Regions from separate parts of the Psychrilyobacter atlanticus DSM 19335 genome, predicted to be linked through region 2. Evidence: riboswitches for the same ligand, from Rfam matches in the RefSeq annotation. Region 2 holds a riboswitch; the other holds the start of a gene.
What was found. A riboswitch is a leader RNA that binds a small molecule or an ion and turns the genes downstream of it on or off. The one in region 2 is predicted to bind FMN.
Positions count from the first base shown of each region.

Region 1: it holds a riboswitch for FMN, as region 2 does, so the genes downstream of both, K337_RS0115330 (DMT family transporter) here and ribH (6,7-dimethyl-8-ribityllumazine synthase) in region 2, are expected to answer to the same signal.

Region 1 is NZ_KE384548.1:742,219-750,516, forward strand. It holds gene K337_RS19415 (GNAT family N-acetyltransferase) at 1-261, shown strand, start outside; gene K337_RS0115320 (hypothetical protein) at 421-627, opposite strand; gene K337_RS20020 (hypothetical protein) at 671-823, opposite strand; gene K337_RS0115330 (DMT family transporter) at 1,366-2,274, opposite strand; FMN riboswitch at 2,352-2,464, opposite strand; gene K337_RS0115335 (M48 family metallopeptidase) at 2,511-3,296, opposite strand; gene K337_RS0115340 (cobyrinic acid a,c-diamide synthase CobB) at 3,329-4,645, opposite strand; gene K337_RS0115345 (leucyl aminopeptidase) at 4,864-6,288, opposite strand; gene K337_RS0115350 (sirohydrochlorin chelatase) at 6,486-6,842, opposite strand; gene asrC (sulfite reductase subunit C) at 6,852-7,826, opposite strand; gene asrB (anaerobic sulfite reductase subunit AsrB) at 7,837-8,298, opposite strand, start outside.
Region 2 is NZ_KE384548.1:270,017-278,314, reverse strand. It holds gene K337_RS0113105 (bifunctional 3,4-dihydroxy-2-butanone-4-phosphate synthase/GTP cyclohydrolase II) at 1-708, opposite strand, end outside; gene K337_RS0113100 (riboflavin synthase) at 828-1,484, opposite strand; gene ribD (bifunctional diaminohydroxyphosphoribosylaminopyrimidine deaminase/5-amino-6-(5-phosphoribosylamino)uracil reductase RibD) at 1,496-2,587, opposite strand; gene ribH (6,7-dimethyl-8-ribityllumazine synthase) at 2,655-3,119, opposite strand; FMN riboswitch at 3,396-3,508, opposite strand; gene K337_RS19925 (hypothetical protein) at 3,776-3,946, shown strand; gene mnmA (tRNA 2-thiouridine(34) synthase MnmA) at 4,023-5,120, opposite strand; gene K337_RS0113075 (LysE family translocator) at 5,161-5,772, opposite strand; gene K337_RS0113070 (hypothetical protein) at 5,845-6,084, opposite strand; gene K337_RS0113065 (amidohydrolase) at 6,145-7,533, opposite strand; gene K337_RS0113060 (MarR family winged helix-turn-helix transcriptional regulator) at 7,725-8,138, shown strand; gene K337_RS0113055 (MATE family efflux transporter) at 8,160-8,298, shown strand, end outside.

The DNA of each region.
Region 1 (8,298 bases), 470 kb from region 2:
AAAGGAAAAGGATATGGAAGAGAGTCTATATTTGGTTTAATGAATTATGCCTTTAATAAAAAAAATATAAATAGATTTTGGTTAGATGTTTATACAGATAATGTAGTAGCGATAGAATTATATAAAAAATTAGGCATGACATTTGAAGGAACTCTCAGAGAATCATATAAATCAGAAAGAGGATATCTTGATCAAATGATATTTTCTATATTAAAAAAAGAATTTAAAACAAAATATCAAAATACTAATATCATTAAGTAATAAAATTAAAAAGCAAAGAAAAAACTCTATTCTTTATTTTAAAAGGATGAAATGCTAAATTGATAACTAGAAAATCAAAAAGATCACCATATGTTAACTCTTTTTGGACTCTAAAAAATAAAAACACCTAGTCTCAAATATGATACTAGGTGTTTTTATTTAATAAACTTGTATATTTTTTTCCAAATTTTCTCCTTTTTCCATTTTTTCAATTGGTTTATTTATAGAAAATAAGATCAGACCTACTACAACCAACGCTACAGTGAATCCTAAAAATACCTGTAATGGGCCCAATTTATCCACAAAAAACTGCACATATCCGGAAGCTTTTGAGGCTAAGAATGTGCTTGCAAACCAAACTCCCATCATATTTATCCTGTAAATTTATTTATATATAAGTTTATATTAATTACTTTTCTAATAAATTTTTCATTCTTTTTTCTAATTCATCCAAAAGATCATGAAGACAGTCAATTTCTTTCTTGTCATTTTTTAATTTTAATTTTTTGTTCTTTATCAATTCATATCTTAAACGAAAAATTAAATCTAATTCTATTCCCATATCAACCTCTTTTCTTTATAAAAGTGACTTACTTTTGATTCTAATTAATTATAAATTTCTCATATATATTTTCAATTATAATAAGCTCTAATTTTTTTCTCCTTACCTTTAGTGATTGTTTTTTCATACATTATATGCTATAGAATTAAATTATTCTTTTCCTATTTACTACCTCAAATAAGCGCAGTTAAAAATAATGCCGATACCATTAATGAATATTAAAGAATAAATAAATAAATAAAAGTTCCTAAAAAATTAGGATCTTTTATTTATTTATTTATTTATTTATGAGGAGACAAACTCTGGCATATGTTTCTATCCACTTCCTTTACAAGTAACATACTCCCTAAAATTAAACAACTAACTACTAATCATTCTCATTCTTCATATCCACCTAATTAACTAGAGACACTCTCGCACACCAAGGGGTGAGAAAAATAGAGGAATATTAATTTATTTTCCTTTTGGATATAATATCACGTTGATTTTTTATTTAGAAAAAAACCACCTATTCAAACTTATTGAATAGGTGGTTTATATATTTAGTTTGTTTTTAATTTAGTTATCTTAATTATAGAAAAAATCATAATACTCATACTCACCCATTGAAATGGAGATAAGATACTTCCATTGAATAGGTAGTCAAATAAGATACTTGAGATAGGGAATGAAAGTTCACAAATTGTAGCTACATTTGCTTTTACATGTCTCAATCCATAATAATATATAAATGCTGCTCCACTTCCACTTGTCAATCCAATAATTATAAATATTTGCCAGTTAAGGGTAGTTATTTTAGAAAACTGACCAAAATTATTACTTAAAACATTTACAACTGCAAGAATCAGTGTTGTAAGCCCATACCTGAAGAATAATGTCTGTTTATGCGTAATTGTTGAAACCATTCTTTTCCCAAAAACGGTAGAACTACCAAAGGCAAAAGCTGCAACTATAGCATACATAGATGCTTCTAACATATTTTGATGTTCAATAGAGAACGGATTACTAAATTCAAAAGTTAAAAAATATCCTGCTGTTAAAGCTAACATAGCCCATACCACAAATTTTTTAGCAATTTTCTCTTTGAGGATAAACCTAGCTAAAACAATGGCAAATACCGGCTGTAATTTTTGTAGAAGTGTTACTATTGTCAGATGCTGAAAATTTAATAAAAACAGTGCTTTTACAATGGATAATGTCCCTATGACTCCTCCAAAGAGTGCAACTAATGTCATAAATATATAGTCATACTTAGTAAACTTTTTTAATGCTTTATATTCCTTATAAAATATAAAGTTCATTCCTATAAATGGCAGCAGGTGAAGCATAAACACCACAAATTTTGTATCCAGGTTATATAGACGAGGTGTCAGTACTATCCCATCTAATCCCCATAAACTTGCTGCTATAACTATTGCCAATCCACCTATTTTGCTTTTTCTTTCGTCCATTTCTTTCTTCCTCCTAATAAAAAATACCCCAAGTAAACTTAGGGCATTAAAATTTAGGATATTTATTCCGATTTTTTTAATAACTTCTATCATCCAGACTATACTGTCGGTATCAGAATTTCACTGATTCAGCCTAAGCTCGCGGACTATCACCGCCGGTAGGGAATCAAACCCTGCCCCGAAGTTTTATATAATTTATAATTGATTATAAACCATATCAATTTACTCTGTCAACATTATTTATTGTAATAGGTCATAGCCTCCGGAAGATATCTCTCAATATCTGCTATCCTGTGTTCATGGGATGGGTGAGTGCTCATAAATTCATTTCCCTCATTTTTACTAAGTTCTGACATTCTTTTCCAAAATTCTATTGCTTCCTTGGGATCATATCCTGCCATAGCCATGAATATAAGTCCCAACCTATCTGCTTCTAATTCATGTTTTCTGGAATAACTCAAGATTCCCAAGTTGGTTCCTACTCCATACGCCTGAAGTGCTAAATCACTTGAAACAGGTATCTCCACATTGGATAAACCTAAATTTAAAAGGTTAGCGCCTGTTTGTACAGCCATTTGATGACTCAACCTTTCAGAACCATGTCTAGCCACTGCATGTGCTACCTCATGCCCCATAACCACTGCTATTCCAAGTTCATCTTCTGTTATAGGCAGGATTCCAGTATAAAAAGCAACTTTTCCTCCAGGCATACACCAAGCATTTACCTCTTTCCCCTCAACCAGATTAAATTTCCATTCATATCCCTCAAGAAGTTCTTCCTGTCCTTTCCCTTTAAAGTATAACTCCACAGCTGCAGATATATTTTTTCCAACTTTTTTTACCAATTCAGAATTTTTATTGTTTAAAGGTCTATTTTCCTTTAAAAAATCCTGATATTGTTTTTCACTGGATACAATGATCTCACTTTCATCTACCAGCATCAATTGATTCCTTTCTGTAACAGGAACATTACTACAAGATATTATAAACATTAAACTAAATAATAACATTAATTTCTTCATTTTCTTCCTCCCTAGTTCTCTTTTTCTTCTGATTATCTATCAAATAATTTTACAAATATTTCTAAATTCCCATAGAAATGGATGTGTGGGTATCCTGCAATGATCTTATCCTTTTTATAGCCGCACGACCACATCCTACCGTTCTTTTTCTTCAGCTCAAAATATAAATCTTTTTCATCTATATCATAGAGGTCTGAATAGTGAAATTCATGGCATCTCCCGGTTACTCCATCTTTACTCTCATAATCTACATATCCAAATCTTTTGATATTGAGTCTAGATTTCATCTCTACCTTTATATCTAGCAATCCACACATAGGATCAAAGTCACCATCTAACTGCTTTATTCCCTTTGTAAGGTACATGAACCCCCCACACTCAGCATAGATAGGTATCTTCTTGGAAGCTTTGCTTATATCATCCATCATAGAGATATTCTCATATAGTTTTTTACTGAATATCTCTGGATATCCTCCACCTAAATATATATAATCTAAATCAGGGGGCAGATGTGAATCATTTGTAGGAGAAAATTCTACTATCTCCATACCTGTATATTCCATAAGTTTTAAGTTTTCAGAGTAATAAAATGAAAATGCTCTGTCCTTTGCTACTCCTACCCTTTTCCCTTTGAATCTATCTTTTAGGTATTCTGCTGGATTTTTAAACTCCTGGGCCTCATTCCCGTCTTCTGCAATCTCTAATATCTTGTCTAAATCTATATATTTTCTTGCCATATCCTTTAATATCTCTATCTTTTCATTCAAGTCCTCTATCTCGCTGGCCTGCTGCAACCCAAGATGACGTTCCCCTATAGATACCCTTTCATCCTTTGGAAAGTATCCTACACATGCTATTTCAGTATATCTCTCTATCCCTTCCTTTAAAAGGTTATACAATGCCTCACTTCCGACATTATTTAATATAACTCCCCTTATCTTTACTCTGGGATCCAGATGTTTAAATCCAAGTACCGTAGCTGCAATACTAGTAGAAGTCCCCTTCCCGCTGACTACTAATATTACAGGGATATCCAAGACACGGGATAGGTGGGCACTGCTATAGTTATCCAGCTCATGGTTCAAACCATCATAAAGGCCCATAACTCCCTCTATTACACTGATATTTTTAGTATTTTTAGAAAATATATATTTTACTGCATCTTCACCCATCATAAAAAGGTCCAAGTTATTAGATGGGTTTTTAGTTATAAATTCATGAAATTTTGGATCGATATAATCAGGCCCTGCCTTAAATGGAGAGACTCCTTCTAAAGCACCCATTATAGCTGTACTGATTGTTGTTTTCCCGGCTCCACTGGATGTTCCTGCAATAAGTATTTTTTTCATTTTTCCCCCTATTCTAAAAAGATATCTCACTTTCTAAATTTTAATACTAAAATTATACAATTCCTTGGAAATTTTTGCAAAGATAATAATAAAAAGCAAATGACGTTCCATTTATGTAAGCATAATTTAGTTCTTGTAGGTATCACTTCTTATACAATAAAAAATGAAGGACAATCAGCCCTTCATTTTAATTTTCTTATTTTAACACACTTATTAATCTACTTCTTTAAATAGTAGTTATAAAGAGTTCTTACTATTTGTCCAGTACCACCATGAGTATAATAACCATATGGTGCATCTGCACACGATGTTCCTGCAATATCAAGATGCATCCAAGGAGTCTCTCCTACAAATTCCTCTATAAACATTCCTGCTGTAATACTTCCGGCAAATCTTCCACCTGTATTTTTTAGGTCTGCTATCTTAGATTTATAAAGTTCTTTATACTCAGGGAAGTTAGGTAATCTCCATACCCTTTCACCTGCTGTCTCAGAAGCTCTCTCTAAGTCTTTATACATCTCATCATTGTTAGCTAGTACACCTGTCGTAGACATCCCTAGAGCCACCAATACAGCTCCTGTAAGTGTAGCTACATCTATTACTTCCTTTACATTTTCATGGTTGATGATATAGTGTACTGCATCGATAAGAGTTAATCTTCCTTCAGCATCTGTGTTATCCACCTCTATAGTCTTTCCACCCATAGATCCAATGATATCTCCCGGTCTATAAGCATTCCCTCCAATTGAGTTCTCACACGCAGCAACTACAGTTACTATGTTTTTCTTTACTTTCATTCTAGAAAGAGCACACATAGCTCCTATAACAGTAGCAGCTCCACCCATATCTGTTTTCATATTAGCCATCCCTGCACTAGGTTTCAATGATAATCCACCTGTATCATATGTTAATCCTTTTCCTACCAGTCCATGAATCTCTGTAGGATTTGAAGGATCTCCTAAATGTCTCATAACTATAAATTTAGGTCTTTTTTCAGCAGCTCTAGCTACCGATAAAAATGCTTCCATCTTTAATTCTGTTATCTTTTCTTCATCAAATATTTCCACTTCAAACTCATATTTTTTTCCTAGGGTTTTAACTTCATGAGCTAAGCTCTCAGGGAAAATAACATTTGCAGGTTCATTTACTAAGTCTCTAGTTAACATTACTGCTTCTGCTAAAGCTACCCCTTCACAGATAGCATCTGTATCTTCCTCTACAAAGATATCAAAGTTAGATTCTTTCTTCTCTTTTTTATCTGTTTTATATTTATCGAAATCATATTTAGCATAGTGTACAGCTTCTACTACCTGGGTAACTTCTACACCATGAGTTCCTACTAATATCTCTCCCTCTAAACCTTTAAGTTCCTTATAGAAAGCTTCTATTACATCATAGGTCTTTAATTTATCCCTTTTTCCAAGACCAATATAAGTTATGTTAACTAATTTCCCTTTATGCATCAATTCACAGCTAATAGATGTTTTCTTTTTACCTGTAAACTCTTTTTTTTCAATCAATCTTTCTAAAACTATCTTTTCCTCATCGGTTAATCCGTCGTAGATGTGTACCTCTCCTTCGAATTTTGGCATTACATATGCATCGTAGATCTTGTTAAAATCCTTTACTAAGTTAATATTCATAATCCCCTCCAGTTTTTATTTCTCTATCCCTAGTATAGTATATCTAAACTGTATAAGCAAGTTATTTGTAATGATTATAAAAAATAATATAATTTTATGAATTTCCATTGTTTAAAGTAATAAAATTATATACAAAGTAGTCAAAGTAATGATCAATAACTAAAAAAAGCTCCAGTATTTAAACTGAAGCTCTTAACCTAACTATTATTAATCTTTTCCTCTACAGCTTTTATTACAAGTGAATTAAGTAATAATGAACTTTCCAATAAAAAACTTAAATTTTCTAAGTCTGATTCCAACTCTTTCAAAATTCTAGGAATATGTTCTGTCACATGTGATCCATTGGATAGGAAATAAGGAATTACTGTGATCTCTCTAAATCCTTCCGAATACATAGACCTTATAACTTCTTCCAGTCTTGGATCAGCCAGAGTTAAATTTGCTCCCCTAACATCTTCTCCTGTGTTTTTTCTTAAAATTTTAATCAACTCTTTAAATTTTTCATTTACTTCTAAAACTTTACTTCCATGTCCTACTACTAAGATTCCTCTCATGCAAATCACCTACTTTATTCCAGGATATTTCATACCAGACCAATATACATTATTTTTCATAACAGAATATTCAGGCAGATCCACACCTTTAAGAGCCCATTTTTTAAACTCCATAAATCCTGTCCTATCTACTATATACCCTATATGCTCTTTTGGCAACCTTCTATCGATATATTTATCTACATAATCGTAAGTATTCTTAATTATCTTTATAATGCTTGCTTCATCAGCCCAGATAATCCAGTCTTCAGCTAAACGAGGATTTCTTTTCCCTGTTCTTCCCATTATAGCCAATCTATAATATTTTTTAGGATCTCTAGTCCAGGCAGATGTAGGGCAGTTTAAAACACATTCTCCACACCCGATACACCTGTCATGATCTCTTTGAGGTTTATAGTTAACAGATGTTAATGCACCTGTAGACAACCCTTTACATTTTTTTACACATCTTCCACAAGATACACATTTTGATGTATCCAGTTTAGGCAGTGTCATCCCGATTATTCCAAAGTCATGCATTCTTACTTTCTGGCAGTCATTAGGACAGCCTGTAAGTGCTACTTTAAAGTGAAAGTCATTTGGGAATATAGCTTTTTCTATTTTCTTAGCAAACTCAGTTGTATTATATTGTGCTTTAGGACAGACCTTATTACCTATACAGGCAGCTATATTTCTTGTTCCTGCGGCTGGATAACCTGCATTGGCATCGATATGATTTATCTCTAATTTTTCCATTAGAGGAGCTACCATCTCATTTACTTTATCCATATCGTTCCAGTCTATACCTAGAATTTCAAACCCCTGTCTTGTAGTCAGGTGGATCCTTCCATCTCCGTAGGTATTAGCTATTTTAGACACTATCTCTACTAGGTCTCCTGTAATTTCTCCACCAGGAACTCTTACTCTCAGGGCAGTTTTATCTCTTACTTTTGTTAATCTATAAGCATTCTTTGTGACTTTTTTTCTATTTATATCTAAAATCATCTTATCCCCCTTAATCTAAAAGTTTTTTTCCTTTTGTATAGTTAAATACAGGCCCTTCTAAACATACATACGTTTCATCTATCTTACAGTGACCGCATTTTCCTACAGCACACGACATCTTTCTTTCAAAGGATAACCATATTTTATCTTCAGGTACTCCATGTTTTTCAAATTCAATAGCTGCAAACTTCATCATCATAGGAGGTCCTACAATTACCACTTCTAAATCATCTATATTTGAAAGGTCTAATTTATCCACATGTTGCGTTACAAGTCCCTCATTGACTCCTAAATCACAACTATCTCCCTCACACATCTTATCTACAGTAAGTACTAAGTTGTTTTCTTCCTGCCAGCTTGTAATCTCATCTTTAAAAATTATACAATTAGTATCTTTAAATCCTAAAATAAGTTCCATTTTTTTAACAGATTTAAACTTTTTATGAACTGCATTGATCATAGATCTTACCGG
Region 2 (8,298 bases):
TAAGGCAATATGTTCCTTATCATCCAAACAATTTTCATAGGCATGAAGGTTAAATTCACCCCATTGTGTAGGCATCTTTGCTACTGCAACTTCATTTACTAAAACATCATTTTCTTTCCTGTATTTTATAAGATCTTCTATACTTACAAGTTTTAAATTATGCTTTTTAGCAAATGTTTTTAAATCATCTAATCTTGCCATGGTACCGTCATCTTTTAAAATTTCACAGATTACACCCATTGGTTTTAACCCTGCTAAACGTGCAAAATCTACAGATGCTTCAGTATGACCATTTCTGATCAAAACTCCTCCATCTTTTGCTACAAGGGGAAATAGATGTCCTGGCCTATTAAAGTCATCAGCACCTTTATTTCTATCAGATAGATCTTTTATAGTCTGCACCCTGTCTCTGATAGATATTCCTGTAGTAGTATCTTTTGAATCCACAGATACTGTAAAGGCTGTTCCATGGGGATCGGTATTGTTCCCGACCATTTGATCTAACTTTAATTCCTTAGCTCTTGCTCTATCCATTGGGACACAAGTAAGTCCTCTGGCATGAGTAGCCATAAAATTAATCGCATCATAGGATACCATATCGGCAGCCATTACTATATCTCCTTCATTTTCTCTGTCTTCATCATCTACTACTATTATCATCTTTCCTTGTTTTATATCTTCAATTGCATCTTTTATATTATCTAACATAGTTATTCTCCCCTTTTTCAATTTTTTTAATACAACTTTTTTATTGATTTCAAAATTTAGTTTTCATAACAAGTCGAAATTATTGCTGGTGAAAACTGATATTTAGTAATTACTAAGCTTTAATAAAAGCCATTTTCAGCTAAAAAACCTTCTGTGATATTACTTTTCTTTTCAACATCTGCTTTTTCTTTAAAGTTCATCATTCTCTCTACATATTTTCCGATTAAATCGGTCTCTACATTTAGATGATCTCCTACACTTTTACTTCCCAAAGTTATCATCTCCTGGGTGTGAGGAATTAGTGATACACTTAAGAAATCATCTCCAAAATCTACTACAGTCAGACTGGCACCATCCAGGGTAATTCTCCCCTTTTCAACAACATATTTCATAAGTCGTGACTCAATCTTTACTACATAGATTTTTGCTATTCCATCGGAATAGATATTAGATATCATTCCTTCACCGTCTACATCACCTGTTACCAGATGCCCTCCTAAAGGAGTGGCCAAAGTTATAGATTTTTCTAAGTTTACCCGATCTCCAACCTTCAATCTTTTCAGGTTGGTTCTTTTCACACTTTCATGCATTATGTCAGCCTCGAAATAATCGCTGCCTATCTTAGTAGCAGTCAGACAGGTTCCATTAGTAGCAATACTGTCTCCTAATTTCGCCCCTTCAAGTACTTTTTTACACCTCAGTGTTATTTTAAGTGAAAGATCTCCTGTTTCCAGACCGATTACTTCCCCCATCTCCTCTACTAATCCTGTAAACATAATTTTACTCCTTATAAACTAAATTCTATTGCTACATTATCTCCATAGATTCTAAACTTTGCCTCTTTTAATTCTATACTTTCTTTCATATTTCCTATCTTAAATCCACTTACAAATGGGATGGCATTATTGTCTCCTGTGATTTTTGGAGCAATAAATATCTCTCCTCCATCTAAAGCTTTTTCTTTAAAAGCCATAGATATCATAGAATTCCCACCTTCTAAAAGTATAGAATCTATCCCTATTTTTCCTATTTTTTCCAATATCTCTGTCATTAAAAATCTATTTCCATCTAAAAATATAAATTTCACATTATATTTCTTTTCAAATTTTAGATGCTTTTCACTATCGATATTTTCTTTAGAGGTAACTATTATAGATTTATTATCCCTGTTATTTTGAATAAAATTATAGTCCTCTGGAGTTTTTAAACCGGGATCTATGACGATTCTATGGGGATTATTCCCACCGTCTATCCTTGCATTGAGCCTTGGGTTATCTCCTAATAGTGTATTTATCCCTACCATTATCCCCATATATTTATGTCGTAACCTCTGTACTCTTTCCCTCGATATCTCATTAGAGATCCATTTAGAATCTCCACTTTCAGTAGCTATTTTTCCATCTAGGGTAATAGCGCACTTTAAAAATAAATAAGGAATTTTTTTCTCTATATATTTAAAGAAAACAACATTTTGTTTTAAGGCTGTATTTTTTAAAACATTAATTTTTACCTCTATTCCTGCTTCTTCTAAAAGTTTAACACCTTTCCCAGCTACCAATGGATTGGGATCTAAAGTTGCGATTACACATCGTTTAATTCCCATTTTAACTATCTTTTCAGCACAAGGAGGGGTCTTCCCATAATGGGAACATGGTTCCAAAGTTACATATATTGTAGCGCCTTCAGCTCTTTTCCCTGCTTCTTCTAATGCAAAAACTTCTGCATGGGGACCACCGTATTTTTTGTGGTAGCCTCTTCCGATTATTTCCCCATCTTTTACAACTACTGATCCTACCATAGGATTTGGATTTACATCTCCCTCTCCTAAGGCTGCCAGTTCCAGGGCTAACTCCATATATTTTTCATCTAAATTCACCATAATTAACTCCCTTCCTCAGTGCTCTTTATGTTTATAGTTCTTCTTCTCTGACTATATTTTTAAGGTTTTATCCTATTGTTTGGATTAAGTTTACCATCTCGATAGCCGATACTCCTGCATCAAAACCTTTATTTCCTGCTTTAGTTCCAGCTCTTTCTATAGCCTGCTCAATTGTATTCGTTGTTAAAACTCCAAAGATTACAGGGATTCCTGAATCCATTGATACAGTTGCTATTCCTTTAGATACTTCTGCACATACATAATCAAAATGAGGTGTTGATCCTTTTATTACTGCTCCTAGAGCTATTACTGCGTCATATTTTTTAGTTTCTACCATTTTTTTAGCTATCAATGGCATTTCAAACACTCCTGGAACCCATGCCGCATCTATATTTTCAACATTTACACCATGTCTAACTAGAGCATCCTTAGCTCCTCCTAATAATTTAGAAGTGATAAATTCATTGAATCTCCCGCATACTATTCCTACTCTGATATTCTCTCCGTTAAAATTTCCTTCAAATGTTTTCATGATTTTTTTCCCCCATATATTTTATTTTTTTTATAAAAAAGCAACGTGACGTTGCATCCAGATTAGCCAAATTTATATTTTAATAATTTTTTACCACATCAGAATTTTTCTCTAAAGATTCTTAGATAATAAAAAAAGCCTCAAGTTTTACTTGAGGCTTTAGACTTCTAATAATTTTTTTAATTTATACTTTCCTAAAAAAAGACTTCCATATGGTTCTATTTCAGAATACCCCATAAAGGAAAAACATTTTAAACTATAAATTAAAATTTTATTAAATAACTTCTATCATCCAGACTATACTGTCGGTACTAGAATTTCACTAGTTCAGCTTACGCTCGCGGACTATAACCGCCGGTAGGGAATCACACCCTGCCCCGAAGTTTCTATTCAATTTTATAATTGATTATATCCTTAATTTTCTCTCTTTGTCAAACATTTTTTATAAATAATTCAAAAAAAAGACATAAATAACTTTTTTTAAACTTTTTTATATTTTTTACGTCTAATAAAGTAACTACAAACATTAAAAAAAATTAATTTATAAGATGTAAATTTATAAAACTTTTAATGAAGTTTTAATTTTTTTCTATCCATATAGGTGGTATACTCTATTAAGGAGTTATTATCACAATTATTTTGAGGAGGTGTATAAGTTGAAAGTGTTTCTTATATTAAAAAAGGGTGAAAAAATAATGCAAAAATTTAACAACAAAACATTACTTCTAGCATCTATAATATCTTGGAATCAAAGTTTTGGTGATTATGATCCTATGAAAATTATCATGGCCCTAGACAGTAGCGGCCAAATATTATTTAGTTCTTAATTTTTTTAATTTTAAAAGCCCAAGTCTAAAGACTTGGGCTTTATTATTTCAAATAATTTTTATCTTTTTGATTCTTTTATTTAACTATGAATCCACTGGCCATGACTTCACCATCGTAATTATAAAGTACCACACCTTGTCCTGGAGTTATGGCTCTAACCTTCTCCTCAGTGAAGTCTATCTTTATCTTGTCATTTTCTAAAACCTTTACACTACAAGGATGAAATTTATCTCTAGATCTAGTCTTTGCTTTTAATTTCATACTTTTTAAATCTTCTATCATTTCGCATCCCAAAAGATTTATTTTGTTAGCTATCAAATATGAACTAAATAACTCTTCATTATTTCCAACTATCAAACGATTTTTTTTGCTATCTATTTGAATAACATAAAGTGGTGTCGGGTAACTGATTCCTAACCCTTTTCTCTGTCCAATAGTATAAAAACTAACTCCTCTATGCTTACCGATTATCTTTCCATCTGTTGTTACAATCTCCCCTTCAGATGTAGCTTTCCCATCTGTCAGTTCATTTAAGAATTCGCCTAATTTACCATCCTCTACAAAACAGATCTCTTGACTGTCTTTCTTTGCATATACTCTGATATTTAATAGTTCGGCTAATTCTCTTACCTGAGGTTTCTCAAGATCTCCTATTGGGAACATTAATTTTTTTATATTTTCTTTTCTCATTTGAGACAGAAAATATACCTGGTCTTTATTTGGATCGTCACCTATTTTCAACAGACCATTTTCTATCTTAGCATAATGCCCGGTAGCTATAAAGTCAGCTCCATGAGATAATGCTGATTGTACTAATCTTCCAAACTTAATATGTCTATTGCACACCATGCATGGATTAGGAGTTCTTCCTTCCATATAGTCGTTTACAAAACTGTCTACCACTATGTCTTTGAATTCGTCTCCTAAGTTAATCATATGATGTTCTATTCCTAGATCATCACATACTTTTTTTGCATCACTTAAGTCTATATTTGTACTGCATGCTGATCCACTGGTCCAGACCTCCATTGTGATTCCAAAAACTTTGTATCCTTGTTTTTTTAACAGGTAAGCCACTGTTGAAGAATCTACTCCTCCACTCATTGCTACTGCTATTGTTACATTTTCATTCTTTGGATCATACTTTAAGTATGAATCTAAATTTTTTACCATTTCACTACTCCTTTTTAAGATTATAGGAAAAAGCTATATCTTAGTTTTTTATAAATGATGACAGAGTGATTGCCACTCCACCTAACATAATTATTACACTGGCATAATGCCTCAATGTTTCTAAAGTTTTAAATGTTATTTTTTTTCTATAATGAGATAATGCCCCTGTTATTCCAAACCACTGGGTTCCTCCACCGATTAGTATTCCCAAAGCAATTTTTAAACTAATGTGTTTTACATCTGTAGATACACCTAAAATTGCAAAAAGACCTATAAAGGTAAAGATCGAAAGTGGGTTAGCAAATGCCACTAGAATAGTTGTTACATAAGATCTTATATAACCAAAGTGATCTTCTTCTACAATATTTTTTATCTCTTTTCTGTTTCTAAAAATTTTATATCCTAATCCTAATATTAATATTCCAGATACTACCTTTATTTCTATTTGATAGTCACGTAATAAACCTTCTACATATCTAAATCCAAACAATGCAATAAGCCCGTAAAAAACATCTACTGTTATCATTCCTAAAGAGGATATAAAACCCTTATACCTTCCTTCAGATAGTGTCTTTTCCATGCAATATATAGCTAGTGGACCAAAAGGTAATGAAAGTATCATTCCACATATAATTCCATCTAATAAATGCACATAAATCTCCTCTTCTGCTATTTTATATGAACAATTTATTATATTATATCATATTCCCTCTATTTTTTCCTTCTAATATTCATACTCCATTATTGTTTCTTTATCTGTTCCTATATCAGATATTTTCATCATAGTCTTCCTTTTGGATTCGTCATATTTATATTCATATATCCAGTGAATTAAAGTTTCCCCCAAGCCATCTGTTTTTTTAAACAAAATCGGATCTCCATATTCATTATACTTATACTCTTGAACACTTTTTATATTCTGTCCTTTATCTTTGACAACTATTTTCTTTGGATTTTTTTCCACTTTAACTCCTCCTCATAAATTTAAATCTACCCCTAAAAAGGAGTAGATTTAAATTTTTATCTATAAAGTTTCTGCTATCTTTTTAACTTTTTTTGAAAATTCTTGAATAGCTTTTCTATTTTTTTCTTCATCATAGGTCAATAATTTTTTATCTTCTACAATCATCTTTCCATTTACAATTACTGTATCTACATTAGAAGCATTAGCTGAATACACCAATACTGAATATGGATCAAATATAGGCTGCATATTTGCAGATTTTGTTTCTAGAACTACTATATCTGCTAACTTTCCATTTTCTAGAGATCCTAATTCATCTTCTCTATGGATAGCTCTAGCTCCTCCCATTGTAGCCATTTCTACTACTTTATATGGCGGCATTGCTGATCTGTCTTTATTTGTTAATTTATGTAATTTTGCCACATATCCCATTTGACCGATTATATCCAGTGTATTTCCACTCATAGGTCCATCTGTTCCAAGTCCAATTCTAAGTCCATCATCAAACATCTTCAGCGCTGGAGATACACCTTTTGCCGATTTAATGTTGGCTACCATATTATGTGCTACCCCTATATCTCTTTTTTTCATAAGTTCAATATCACTGTCTGTTACGAAAATAGAATGAGCTGCTATGAATCTTTCATTCAATAGACCTATAGAATCTAAATATTCAATAGGGGTCATATTATATTTAGCTTTAAATTTATCAAACTCTTTTTGTGTTTCTGCTACATGCATAGAAACTGGAACATTATATTTTTTAGAAAGATCTCTTATCCTCTTTAGATCTTCTTCTTTAACAGTATGAGGTGCATGAGGTCCAAATCCAGGAGTTATCAATTCATCATTTTTATATTTTTCTACAAATTCTATCGCCATCTTCACCTTAGCGTCTCCATCTTTTCCGTCTGCTGTAGGATACTTAATGATATTCTGTGTCATTATACCCCTCAAACCGATTTCTTTTACAGCTTCTGCCGCACTTTCTTCAAATAGATACATGTCCACCATAGTTGTAACTCCGCCTTTAGCCATCTCTATAGAACCATGGATAGCTCCAGTATAAACCATCTCTTGAGATACCATCTTATTTTCTAGTGGGAATATATACCTATTTAATCTATCAGGAACGTCATCTGCTAAACTTCTAAATACACTCATAGAAACATGGGTATGAGTATTTATCATCCCCGGCATGATTATCCCACCGTCTGCGTCTATTGTTTTTTTAGAAGAATATTTTTTCAGTATCTTTTTATCTCCTACCTCTACTATCTTATTTCCCTTTACAATTACTACACCATCATCTAGTATTTCTTTTTCTCCATTCATAGTTAAAACTATCCCATTTTTTACTATTAGATCTACTTTTTTTGCAGCTTTTACTTCTGCACTATTAAAAGCAAACAATGAAACGATTGATCCCAATAACAATAATTTTTTCATATTTCCCCTCCGTATAATTTAAATTATTATATTATATCACTCTAATCTATATATATCCACCTATTAAAAAAGTGTCGCGGCGACACTTTTTTAATTTTAGCATTTTAAATTTCACTCTTATTTTTATTTCTGTTGACAATTAAAATGTTTTAATCTATACTGTTTACATATAAACAGTAAGGAGGAGGAATATGCTTTCAAAATACATAAGTATAACCTACAGACAATACCAGCATTATATGAGGGAGGAGTTAAAAAAATATAAGATTGGCAACAGCGACTACCCCATTTTACTCTGTCTCAATAATAACCCAGGGATATGTCAAAACGAAGTCTCTAGGCTGACTAAATTAAACAAAAGTCTGATTTCTAAAGGAGTCAAAAAATTAATTGAATACGATTATCTATATCAAGAAGATGATCTCCACCATAAACAAAAACAAAAATTATTTTTGACAAAAAGCGGAAAAAAGATAATTCCCGACCTAAAAAACATTATCACCCATTGGAAAAAAATCATTTTAAAAGATCTGTCGGAATCAGAGGTTGAAACTTTATTTACTATAATGAAGAAAATAGATCAGAATTCAATGACTATCACATAATAAGAACATTTAGGAGAGTGTATGAAAAACATAAAATTAGAAACAGAAAAAATACCAAAACTTTTATGGGAGTATTCTATCCCAGCCATCACAGGAACTTTGGTTTATATCCTATACAATATCGTAGACCGAATTTTTATAAGTTTTGGTGTTGGAAGAT